3 regions of the Lelliottia sp. CFBP8978 genome follow, and region 1 is predicted to be linked to each of the others. Evidence: predicted binding sites of a transcription regulator. Region 1 holds the regulator's gene; each other region holds the start of a gene.
What was found. The regulator sigma-54, encoded in region 1, starts transcription at its own class of promoters, with help from an activator protein. The targets are predictions, from matches to a motif close to GTTGGCACANNTTTCGCTNT.

Region 2: a site for sigma-54 is predicted at 2,048-2,067, ahead of glnA (glutamate--ammonia ligase). Genes of this name have one in related genera too.
Region 3: a site for sigma-54 is predicted at 2,364-2,383, ahead of glnK (P-II family nitrogen regulator). Genes of this name have one in related genera too.

What each region holds. Positions count from the first base shown of each region.
Region 1 is NZ_CM188253.1:3,901,375-3,905,605, forward strand. Features, by position in the region: gene lptC (LPS export ABC transporter periplasmic protein LptC) at 1-334, shown strand, start outside; gene lptA (lipopolysaccharide ABC transporter substrate-binding protein LptA) at 303-857, shown strand; gene lptB (LPS export ABC transporter ATP-binding protein) at 864-1,589, shown strand; gene rpoN (RNA polymerase factor sigma-54) at 1,761-3,194, shown strand; gene hpf (ribosome hibernation promoting factor) at 3,217-3,504, shown strand; gene ptsN (PTS IIA-like nitrogen regulatory protein PtsN) at 3,587-4,078, shown strand; gene rapZ (RNase adapter RapZ) at 4,124-4,231, shown strand, end outside.
Region 2 is NZ_CM188253.1:4,424,832-4,429,062, forward strand. Features, by position in the region: gene typA (ribosome-dependent GTPase TypA) at 1-1,775, opposite strand, end outside; gene glnA (glutamate--ammonia ligase) at 2,155-3,564, shown strand; gene glnL (nitrogen regulation protein NR(II)) at 3,760-4,231, shown strand, end outside.
Region 3 is NZ_CM188253.1:1,065,570-1,069,800, forward strand. Features, by position in the region: gene SOM82_RS04930 (SmdA family multidrug ABC transporter permease/ATP-binding protein) at 1-440, shown strand, start outside; gene SOM82_RS04935 (SmdB family multidrug efflux ABC transporter permease/ATP-binding protein) at 433-2,214, shown strand; gene glnK (P-II family nitrogen regulator) at 2,436-2,774, shown strand; gene amtB (ammonium transporter AmtB) at 2,810-4,096, shown strand; gene tesB (acyl-CoA thioesterase II) at 4,201-4,231, opposite strand, start outside.

The sequences.
Region 1 (4,231 bases):
GGTCATGACCACATTTGATACCAACAAAGTGCCGACGTGGTCGATTAAATCTGACAGAGCAAAATTGACGAATGACCGTATGCTTTATCTGTATGGTCATGTTGAAGTCAACGCTCTGACCGCTGACTCTCAACTGCGCAAAATTACGACGGATAATGCCCAGATCAACCTGGTCACCCAGGATGTCACTTCACAAGATCTGGTCACGTTATACGGGACAACATTTAATTCCAGCGGTCTGAGAATGCGCGGAAACTTACGCAGCAAAAACGCCGAGCTGATTGAAAAGGTTAGAACCTCCTATGAAATTCAAAACAAACAAACTCAGCCTTAATTTTATCATCGCCAGCGCGCTGCTGGCCGCCAGTCTCCCTGCGCTTGCTGTGACGGGCGATACTGAGCAGCCCATTCATATCGAATCTGATACTCAGTCGCTTGATATGCAGGGCAACGTTGTGACCTTCACGGGCAATGTTGTGATGACTCAGGGCACAATCAAAATCAATGCCGACAAAGTGGTTGTCACCCGTCCGGGCGGCGAGCAAGGCAAAGAGATCATTGATGGCTACGGCAATCCTGCCACCTTCTACCAGATGCAGGACAACGGTAAGCCAGTGAAAGGCCGTGCGTCTCATATGCACTATGAACTGGCGAAGGATCTGGTCATTCTGACCGGCAATGCCTATCTGGAGCAGCTGGACAGCAACATCACCGGTGACAAAATCACTTACCTGGTGAAAGAGCAAAAAATGCAGGCTTCCAGCGAGAAAGGCAAGCGCGTCACCACCGTTCTGGTTCCGTCTCAGCTGCAGGACAAAGGCAAAGACCAGGCTCCGGCACAGAAAAAGAGTAACTAATTCGTTATGGCAACATTAACTGCAAAGAACCTCGCCAAAGCCTACAAAGGCCGTCGCGTAGTGGAAGATGTCAGTCTGACCGTCAAATCCGGCGAAATCGTTGGCCTGTTGGGTCCTAACGGCGCGGGCAAAACAACCACCTTCTACATGGTGGTCGGGATTGTCGCGCGCGATGCCGGTAACATTATCATTGATGACGAAGACATCAGTATTCTGCCGCTGCACGCCCGCGCGCGTCGTGGAATTGGCTACCTGCCGCAGGAAGCCTCTATTTTCCGCCGCCTGAGCGTGTTCGACAATCTGATGGCTGTTCTGCAAATCCGTGACGATTTGACCGCCGAACAGCGCCAGGATCGTGCTAATGAGCTGATGGAAGAGTTCCATATTGAGCATCTGCGCGACAGCATGGGCCAGTCGCTTTCCGGTGGTGAACGCCGCCGCGTAGAGATCGCCCGCGCTCTTGCAGCAAATCCGAAATTTATTCTTCTGGATGAGCCATTTGCAGGCGTCGACCCGATTTCTGTTATCGACATCAAACGTATTATCGAGCATCTGCGCGACAGCGGCCTCGGTGTCCTCATCACGGACCACAACGTGCGTGAAACACTGGCCGTCTGCGAACGCGCTTATATCGTCAGCCAGGGCCATTTAATCGCCCACGGAACCCCACAGCAAATCCTTGAAGATGAGCAAGTGAAGCGCGTGTACCTTGGGGAAGACTTCAGACTCTGATAGGGTAGAGGTTAAGTCACGCATATACTTTGAATAAGTCGAGCGGCAGGCAGACGGCAAATAAGTGAGTCCCTGGAGCTTACCTCAGTAAGTGGCTGGGATGAGTGAGCGCAGTCACCGCACATGCAGTTTGAAGTATGACGGGTATAACCGGAGAAAAACGCTCTGAACATGAAGCAAGGTTTGCAATTAAGGCTCAGCCAGCAGTTGGCAATGACGCCACAGCTACAACAGGCGATTCGTCTGTTGCAACTGTCCACGTTAGAACTCCAGCAGGAACTCCAGCAAGCCCTGGATAGCAACCCGCTGCTGGAGCAAACCGATCTTCATGACGAGGTAGATACCCAGGAAAAACAGGATACTGAAGCGCTCGATACGGCTGACGCTCTTGAACAAAAAGAGATGCCGGATGAGCTGCCGTTAGATGCCAGCTGGGATGAAATCTACACCGCCGGAACGCCGTCCGGGACGCGTGCCGACTATCAGGATGACGAGTTACCGGTTTATCAGGGTGAAACCACGCAGTCGCTTCAGGATTACCTGATGTGGCAGGTAGAGCTGACGCCTTTTACCGAAACCGATCGCGCGATCGCAACCTCGATTGTCGATGCGGTTGACGACACCGGCTATTTGACCGTATCGCTGGACGATATCCTCGAAAGCATCGGTGATGGCGAAGTCGATCTTGATGAAATAGAAGCCGTACTTAAACGCATTCAGCGCTTTGATCCTGTTGGCGTTGCGGCGAAAGATCTGCGCGACTGCCTGCTGATCCAGCTTTCGCAATTCGCGAAAGAGACTCCCTGGATCGATGAAGCACGCTTGATCATTAGCGATCACCTCGATCTGCTGGCGAACCACGATTTCCGAACGCTAATGCGCGTGACCCGGCTCAAAGAAGATGTGCTGAAAGAAGCGGTCAATCTGATTCAATCGCTCGATCCGCGCCCTGGGCAATCGATCCAGACCAGCGAACCCGAATACGTTATTCCTGACGTATTGGTGAGAAAGCATAACGGCCGCTGGAGCGTTGAGCTCAATTCCGACAGCATTCCCCGCCTGCAAATCAATCAGCAATACGCCTCTATGTGCACCAGTGTGCGCAATGATTCCGACAACCAGTATATTCGTAGCAATCTTCAGGAAGCGCGATGGCTGATAAAAAGCCTGGAGAGCCGCAATGATACATTACTGCGCGTCAGCCGCTGCATTGTTGAGCAGCAGCAGGCCTTTTTTGAAAAAGGTGACGAGTTTATGAAACCGATGGTGCTGGCCGATATTGCCCAGGCCGTCGAGATGCATGAATCCACTATCTCCCGCGTGACCACGCAGAAGTATCTGCACAGTCCGCGCGGTATTTTTGAGCTTAAGTATTTCTTCTCCAGCCATGTGAATACCGAGGGCGGCGGCGAAGCCTCGTCAACGGCGATCCGCGCACTGGTGAAGAAGTTGATCGCCGCGGAAAATCCCGCGAAGCCACTGAGTGACAGTAAGTTAACCACCATGCTGTCCGACCAGGGTATTATGGTGGCACGTCGTACTGTTGCGAAGTATCGAGAGTCTTTATCCATTCCGCCGTCTAACCAGCGTAAACAACTGGTTTGACACAACCGATAAGGAAGACACTATGCAGCTCAACATCACAGGACACAACGTCGAAATCACCGAAGCGTTACGCGATTTTGTGAATACAAAATTCGCTAAGCTGGAGCAATATTTCGAGAGGATCAATCAGGTCTACATTGTGTTAAAAGTGGAGAAAGTGACTCATATCTCGGACGCAACCCTGCACATCAACGGGGGTGAAATCCATGCCAGTGCGGAAGGGCAAGACATGTACGCGGCTATCGACGGCTTGATTGACAAGCTGGCACGACAGCTTAATAAACATAAAGATAAACTGAAACAACACTAATTGTCCGGGCAGTTAACGGGTGCAGGACGGCCTGTTGTGAAACACAACAGGCCATTTGTACGGTTAGCGCTTAGGTGAAATTATGATGAACAACGATTCGGCTCTTCAATTGAGTAATGTCCTTAACCAGGAATGTACCCGCAGTGGCGTTCACTGTCAGAGCAAAAAACGTGCTCTGGAAATCATCAGTGAACTGGCCGCAAAACAGTTAGGCCTGCCGCCCCAGGTGGTGTTTGAAGCGATTCTGACCCGCGAAAAAATGGGCAGTACCGGTATCGGCAACGGCATTGCCATTCCGCATGGCAAACTGGAAGAAGACACCTTACGTGCCGTTGGTGTTTTCGTGCAGCTCGAAACGCCTATCGCCTTTGATGCGATTGATAATCAGCCTGTGGATCTGCTGTTTGCTCTGCTGGTGCCCGCTGACCAGACGAAAACCCATTTGCATACGCTTTCGCTGGTCGCTAAACGTCTGGCGGATAAAACGATTTGCCGCCGCCTGCGCGCAGCCCAAAGTGATGAGGAGCTGTATCAAATTATCACCGAAGCGGAAGGCCATCACGATGATGCGTAACCAGGAGATAGCCTTCACATCTGTCGTCGTGAGGAGAAACGGAACATGGTGCTGATGATCGTCAGCGGTCGTTCGGGTTCGGGAAAATCCGTTGCTCTCCGGGCGCTCGAAGATATGGGATTTTACTGCGTAGATAACCTTCCGGTGGTACTG
Region 2 (4,231 bases), 520 kb from region 1:
TGACGTTTACGGATACGTACGGAGGTAGGAGTGACTTCTACCAGTTCGTCGTCATCGATAAATTCCAGAGCCTGCTCAAGAGACATTTTCTGTGCCGGAACCAGCGTGGTTGCTTCGTCAGTACCAGAAGCACGCATGTTGGTCAGTTTCTTACCGGTCAGGCAGTTTACCGTCAGGTCGTTAGAACGGCTGTGAATACCGATGATCTGGCCTTCGTAAACTTCTGCACCGTGACCCAGGAACAGCTTACCGCGATCCTGCAGGCTGAACAGTGCGAACGCAACTGCTTTACCCTGGCCGTTGGAGATCAGCACGCCGTTCTGGCGCTGGCCGATTTCACCCGGTTTAACGTCATCGTAGTGGCTGAAGGTGGAGTACAGAAGACCAGTACCAGAGGTCATGGTCATGAACTCGGTACGGAAGCCAATCAGGCCACGTGCCGGGATCAGGTAATCCAGACGAATACGGCCTTTGCCGTCAGGGATCATGTCTTTGACATCGCCCTTACGCTCGCCCATCGCCTGCATCACAGAACCCTGGTGCTGTTCTTCGATATCCAGCGTTACGTTCTCGAACGGCTCTTGCATGCGGCCATCGATCAAACGGTTGATAACTTTCGGACGGGACACAGCCAGTTCGAAGCCTTCACGACGCATGTTTTCGATAAGCACAGACAGGTGCAGCTCACCACGACCGGATACACGGAACGCGTCCGCATCTTCGGTTTCTTCAACGCGCAGCGCGACGTTGTGCACCAGCTCTTTGTTCAGGCGGTCAAGGATCTGACGAGAGGTAACGTATTTACCTTCTTTGCCACAGAACGGAGAGGTGTTGACGTTGAAGAACATGGTTACAGTCGGTTCATCAACAGACAGCGCTGGCAGTGCTTCAACATTTTGCGGGTCGCAAAGGGTGTCGGAGATGTTCAGCTCGCCCAGACCGGTGATAGCAATGATATCGCCCGCTTCGGCTTCGGTGGATTCAATACGCTCCAGACCGAGGTGAGTCAGCACTTTACCGACTTTACCGTTACGCGTTTTACCTTCGCTGTCGATAACAGTGATCTGCTGGTTAGGCTTCACTTTACCGCGCTTGATACGACCGATGCCGATTACACCAACGTAGTTGTTGTAATCCAGCTGGGAGATTTGCATCTGGAACGGACCATCAAGGTCAACGCTTGGTGCTTTAACGTGGTCAACAATCGCCTGGTACAGCGGGGTCATGTCTTCCGCCATATCAGTGTGGTCGTTGCCGGCGATACCCATCAATGCAGATGCATAAATGATTGGGAAATCGAGTTGCTCGTCGCTTGCGTCAAGGTTAACGAACAGGTCAAACACCTGATCCACAACCCAGTCAGGACGCGCGCCAGGACGGTCAACTTTGTTAATAACCACGATTGGCTTCAAACCATGGGCAAATGCCTTTTTGGTTACGAAGCGCGTCTGCGGCATTGGGCCATCCATTGCGTCAACGACCAGCAGAACGGAGTCTACCATGGACATTACACGTTCAACTTCACCACCGAAGTCGGCGTGCCCTGGGGTATCAACGATGTTGATACGGTAGTCATTCCATTTGATAGCGGTGTTTTTAGCGAGGATGGTAATCCCACGCTCTTTCTCCAAATCGTTGGAGTCCATCACGCGTTCGGTGGCTTCAGCACGTTCATTACTGAAGGTACCAGATTGCTGCAGCAGCTTATCAACCAGGGTAGTTTTACCATGGTCAACGTGCGCGATGATGGCGATATTACGCAGATTTTCGATCACAACTTTGCCTCAGGCATTTAGAAATAGCGCGTTATTGTACACGGATTAATCGCAGGACTAAACAGGATCACAAACATCCTCCGCAAACAAGTATCGCAGAGTTGCTTTGTGATCGCTTTCACGCAGCGTAAAAAGTGCACTTTAACGAAAATTGCACCAATATGGTGCTCAATGTTCACACTGAAGCACTATACTGGTGCAAGATGACTATCGTGGTGCAGCTCATTTGCACTATGAAGTGCATGATAACGCCTTTTGGGGGTGATTTAAAAGTTGGCACAGATTTCGCTTTATAAAAAATATGGCAACAACGCCTGCATAACACAGAATTGAAGACCTCGTTACCACGACGACAATGACCAATCCGGGAGAGTTAAGTATGTCCGCTGAACACGTTTTGACGATGCTGAACGAACACGAAGTGAAGTTTGTTGATCTGCGCTTCACCGATACTAAAGGCAAAGAACAGCACGTCACGATCCCTGCTCACCAGGTAAATGCCGAATTCTTTGAAGAAGGCAAAATGTTTGACGGCTCCTCTATCGGCGGCTGGAAAGGCATCAACGAATCCGACATGGTGCTGATGCCTGACGCAACCACTGCGCTCATTGACCCGTTCTACGAAGAGTCTACCCTGATCATCCGTTGCGATATCCTCGAGCCAGGCACACTGCAGGGCTACGACCGCGACCCACGCTCCATCGCAAAACGCGCTGAAGAGTATCTGCGTTCTACCGGTATCGCGGACACCGTGCTGTTCGGGCCAGAGCCAGAGTTCTTCCTGTTCGACGATATTCGCTTTGGTGCGTCTATCTCCGGTTCCCACGTGGCTATCGACGATATCGAAGGCGCATGGAACTCTTCCACCAAATACGAAGGTGGTAACAAAGGTCACCGTCCAGGCGTGAAAGGCGGTTACTTCCCGGTTCCTCCGGTCGATTCTTCTCAGGACATCCGTTCTACCATGTGTCTGATCATGGAAGAGATGGGCCTGGTTGTTGAAGCGCATCACCACGAAGTGGCGACTGCGGGTCAGAACGAAATCGCCACCCGCTTTAACACCATGACCAAAAAAGCGGACGAAATTCAGATCTACAAATATGTGGTGCACAACGTTGCACACCGCTTCGGTAAAACCGCGACCTTTATGCCAAAACCAATGTTCGGCGATAACGGTTCCGGCATGCACTGCCACATGTCTCTCTCCAAGAACGGGACTAACCTGTTCTCTGGCGACAAATATGCGGGTCTGTCCGAGCAGGCGCTGTTCTACATCGGTGGTGTCATCAAGCACGCTAAAGCGATCAACGCCCTGGCGAACCCAACCACCAACTCCTACAAGCGTCTGGTCCCAGGCTACGAAGCTCCAGTGATGCTGGCGTACTCTGCCCGTAACCGCTCTGCTTCTATCCGTATTCCAGTGGTTGCGTCTCCAAAAGCGCGTCGTATCGAAGTGCGCTTCCCGGACCCAGCGGCTAACCCGTACCTGTGCTTCGCAGCGCTGCTGATGGCGGGTCTTGATGGTATTAAGAACAAGATCCACCCAGGCGAAGCGATGGACAAAAACCTGTACGACCTGCCGCCAGAAGAAGCGAAAGAGATCCCACAGGTTGCCGGTTCTCTGGAAGAAGCCCTGAATGCGCTGGACGCAGACCGTGAGTTCCTGACTGCTGGCGGTGTGTTCACTGACGACGCTATCGATGCTTACATCGCACTGCGTATTGAAGAGAACGACCGTGTACGCATGACGCCACACCCGGTTGAGTTCGAACTGTACTACAGCGTTTAATTTTCATCTGATTCAACGGATTTCTTGCCGCCACTGCGGCAAGAAAGACGCAGAAGATTTTTTGTTGCCGTGGAAACTTTTAGCCCATCTCCGGATGGGCTTTTTTCTCCACCAACAAACTGATCTCACGCGCTTTTTACCACTAAAACGCTATACTGCACTAAATTAGTGCACCCAACTCCAGGAGACTGCTGAATGGCAACTGGCACGCTGCCCGATGCTGGGCAGATCCTCAATTCTTTAATCAACAGTATCTTACTGGTCGACGACGAGCTGGCTGTCCATTACGCCAACCCTGCGGCGCAGCAGTTGCTCGCCCAAAGCTCGCGTAAATTATTTGGTACACCGCTGCCAGAACTGTTGAGCTATTTTTCGCTGAATATTGCCCTGATGCAGGAAAGCTTATCGGCGGGCCAAGGCTTTACCGATAACGAAGTGACGCTGGTGATCGACGGGCGCTCGCATATTCTTTCGCTGACGGCGCAACGTCTGCCGGACGGTCTGATTCTGCTGGAGATGGCGCCGATGGATAATCTGCGGCGGCTCAGCCAGGAGCAACTCCAGCATGCCCAGCAAATCGCCGCTCGCGATCTGGTGCGTGGACTTGCCCATGAAATCAAAAATCCACTCGGTGGGCTCCGGGGCGCGGCTCAGCTGTTAACCAAAG
Region 3 (4,231 bases), 1.7 Mb from region 1:
TGGCGCGGCTTGCCAGCGTCCATGACGATATTCTGCGCCTGCCGCAGGGATATGAAACCGAAGTGGGTGAGCGCGGCGTGATGCTCTCTGGCGGTCAGAAGCAGCGTATTTCTATCGCTCGCGCCCTGTTGCTGAATGCCGAAATCCTGATTCTCGACGACGCGCTTTCTGCCGTCGATGGACGTACGGAGCACCAGATCCTGCATAACCTGCGTCAGTGGGGAGAAGGGCGCACGGTGATTATTAGCGCCCATCGTCTGTCAGCCCTGACTGAAGCGAACGAAATTCTGGTGATGCAGCACGGGCATATCGCCCAGCGTGGTCACCACGATCACCTTGCGGAACAGCCGGGATGGTATCGCGATATGTATCGCTATCAACAGCTTGAGGCTGCGCTGGATGATGCGCCTGAACAGAGTGAGGAGGCCGCCGATGCGTAAGTTTATCCAGCTCTGGCCCACGCTGAAGCGCCTGTTGGCCTACGGCTCTCCGTGGCGTAAACCGCTCTCGATTGCGGTCATCATGCTGTGGATTGCGGCGATTGCGGAAGTCAGCGGGCCGCTGTTAATCAGCTATTTTATCGACAATATGGTGGCCAAAAGCTATCTCCCGCTCGGGCTGGTTACCGGGCTGGCGGTGGCGTATGTCGGCCTGCAACTGCTTGCCGCGTCGCTGCATTATGCGCAATCACTCCTGTTTAACCAGGCGGCCGTCGGAGTGGTGCAACAGCTGCGAACGGACGTTATGGATGCGGCGCTGCGCCAGCCGTTAAGTGAATTTGATACTCAACCCGTCGGTCAGGTGATTTCCCGCGTGACCAACGATACCGAAGTGATCCGCGATTTGTACGTCACCGTGGTGGCGACGGTATTGCGCAGCGCGGCGCTTATCGGGGCAATGCTGGTGGCGATGTTTAGCCTCGACTGGCGGATGGCGCTGGTGGCCATCACTATCTTCCCGGCCGTGCTAATCGTGATGGTGATTTATCAACGCTACAGCACGCCTATCGTTCGGCGCGTGCGTGGGTATCTGGCTGATATCAACGACGGGTTTAACGAGGTCATTAACGGGATGAGCGTCATTCAGCAGTTCCGTCAGCAGGCGCGTTTTGGCGAACGAATGGGTGAAGCGAGTCGCTCGCACTACATGGCGCGTATGCAAACGCTGCGGCTGGATGGTTTTCTGTTACGCCCGTTGTTGAGCCTTTTTTCGGCCCTGGTCTTGTGCGGGCTGCTGATGTTATTCGGCTTAGGTTCGGGCAGCTCAATAGAGGTCGGTGTGCTGTATGCGTTTATTAGCTATCTGGGACGCCTTAACGAACCGCTGATTGAGCTGACGACGCAGCAATCCATGCTGCAACAGGCGGTGGTCGCCGGGGAACGCGTCTTTGAGTTGATGGACAGGCCGCGACAAACCTATGGCGATGACGAACGGGAACTGCAAAGCGGCGCCATTTCGATTGATAACGTCTCCTTTGCCTATCGCGATGATCGGCTGGTGCTGCAGGACATTGACCTCGATATTCCCTCGCGCAGCTTTGTGGCGTTAGTGGGGCATACCGGCAGCGGAAAGAGCACGCTCGCCAGCCTGCTGATGGGCTACTACCCGCTCACAAAAGGTGAAATTCGCCTCGATGGTCGTCCTCTCTCAACCCTTAGCCACAGCACGCTGCGCAAGGGCGTGGCGATGGTCCAGCAGGATCCGGTGGTGATGGCCGATTCCTTCTACGCCAATGTCACGCTGGGTCGCCCGTTCAGTGAAGAACAGGTCTGGGCAGTGCTGGAGAAAGTCCAGCTGGCGGATCTGGCGCGTGAGATGAGTGAAGGGATTTACACCCGGCTCGGCGAGCAGGGAAATAATCTGTCGGTCGGGCAGAAACAGCTGCTGGCCCTGGCGCGCGTGCTGATTGAGACGCCGCAGGTGCTGATCCTCGACGAAGCGACCGCAAGTATTGATTCCGGTACGGAGCAGGCTATCCAGCAGGCGCTGGCGGCTGTGCGGGAACAGACGACGCTGGTCGTGATTGCGCACCGGCTTTCGACGATTGTCGAGGCCGACACTATTCTGGTGCTGCATCGCGGTCAGGCCGTTGAACGGGGTACGCATCGTCAGCTTCTCGAAGCGAAAGGGCGCTACTGGCAAATGTATCAACTGCAGCTGGCGGGCGAAGAGCTGGCGGCCAGTACGCGCGAGGATCAGACGCTTAGCGCCTGATGCACCAAAAACAAGCATAGCGCTAACAGGGATTTCTGTTGGTGCAAAAAAGAAACGCACCCTGCACTGTCATGGTGCGTTTTTTTTATCCACGCGTTGCGTCTCGCCTGTATCCGCTACTCCAGCCTGATTTCTGCTTTTTTTCCAACTCTGGCACACTGCTTGCAATAACTCCTGTGTATTAGCTGCGGCCATTATCGAATTCTGACTGGAGAGGAACTATGAAGCTGGTTACGGTTGTCATCAAACCATTCAAACTTGAAGACGTGCGTGAAGCGTTGTCTTCAATGGGTATTCAGGGACTGACTGTCACCGAAGTGAAAGGCTTTGGTCGTCAGAAGGGCCACGCGGAGCTCTATCGTGGAGCGGAATACAGCGTCAACTTCCTGCCAAAAGTGAAGATTGATGTGGCGATCGCTGACGATCAGCTCGATGAGGTGATTGATGTCGTTAGCAAAGCGGCCTACACCGGAAAAATTGGCGACGGCAAAATTTTCGTTGCCGAATTGCAGCGCGTCATTCGCATCCGTACGGGCGAAGCTGACGAAGCAGCACTGTAAGTAACTCCTGGCACACAGTGATAGGGATCGAGAAAATGAAGAAAGCAACAATCAAAATGGCTCTGGGGTCTCTGGCACTGCTGCCGGGCCTGGCGATGGCTGCCCCTGCGGTAGCGGATAAGGCTGATAACGCCTTTATGATGATCTGCACCGCGCTGGTGCTGTTCATGACCATTCCGGGTATTGCGCTGTTTTACGGCGGCCTGATCCGCGGTAAAAACGTGCTCTCTATGCTGACTCAGGTTGCGGTCACGTTCGCGCTGGTCTGCGTTCTGTGGGTGGTATATGGCTACTCTCTGGCCTTCGGCGAAGGGAATGCCTTCTTCGGTAACTTTAACTGGGCGATGCTGAAAAACATCGAACTGACTGCCTTGATGGGCAGCTTCTATCAGTACATCCACGTCGCGTTCCAGGGATCGTTCGCCTGTATCACGGTGGGGCTGATTGTCGGCGCGCTGGCTGAGCGTATTCGCTTCTCAGCGGTTCTGATCTTTGTCGTCGTGTGGCTGACGCTTTCTTATGTGCCTATCGCGCATATGGTCTGGGGCGGCGGTCTGCTGGCTTCACATGGCGCGCTGGACTTCGCTGGCGGCACGGTGGTGCATATTAACGCCGCGGTAGCAGGCCTGGTGGGTGCATACCTGATTGGCAAACGTGTGGGCTTTGGTAAAGAAGCATTCAAACCGCACAACCTGCCGATGGTCTTCACCGGTACGGCGATCCTCTACTTTGGCTGGTTCGGCTTCAACGCCGGTTCAGCAAGTGCTGCAAACGAAATCGCGGCGCTGGCATTCGTTAACACCGTGGTCGCCACCGCGGGTGCCATCCTCTCCTGGGTATTTGGCGAGTGGGTCGTTCGCGGCAAACCGTCTCTGTTGGGCGCGTGTTCCGGTGCGATTGCCGGTCTGGTAGGTATCACTCCGGCCTGCGGTTTCGTGGGTGTCGGCGGTGCGCTGCTGGTGGGCCTGGTGGCCGGTCTGGCTGGACTGTGGGGCGTGACGGCGCTGAAACGTCTGCTGCGTGTGGATGATCCTTGTGATGTGTTCGGCGTGCACGGCGTATGCGGCATCGTGGGTTGCATCATGACCGGTATCTTTGCGGCAACGTCTCTGGGCGGTGTGGGCTACGCAGAAGGCGTGACCATGGGCCATCAGGTTCTGGTTCAGCTGGAAAGTATCGGCATCACCATCGTCTGGTCCGGTGTAGTGGCCTTTATCGGTTACAAGCTGGCGGACATGACCGTTGGCCTGCGTGTACCAGAAGAGCAAGAGCGTGAAGGCCTGGACGTGAACAGCCACGGCGAGAACGCTTACAACGCCTGATAAGATTGAGTGACTCCATGTAAAAGCAAAAAGGCAACGTAAGTTGCCTTTTTTAATGTTTTCTCCCTCTCCCTGTGGGAGAGGGGACCGTTCGGAGCCAATTTCTATCCCCGATTGCGCATCACCCCTTCCTGC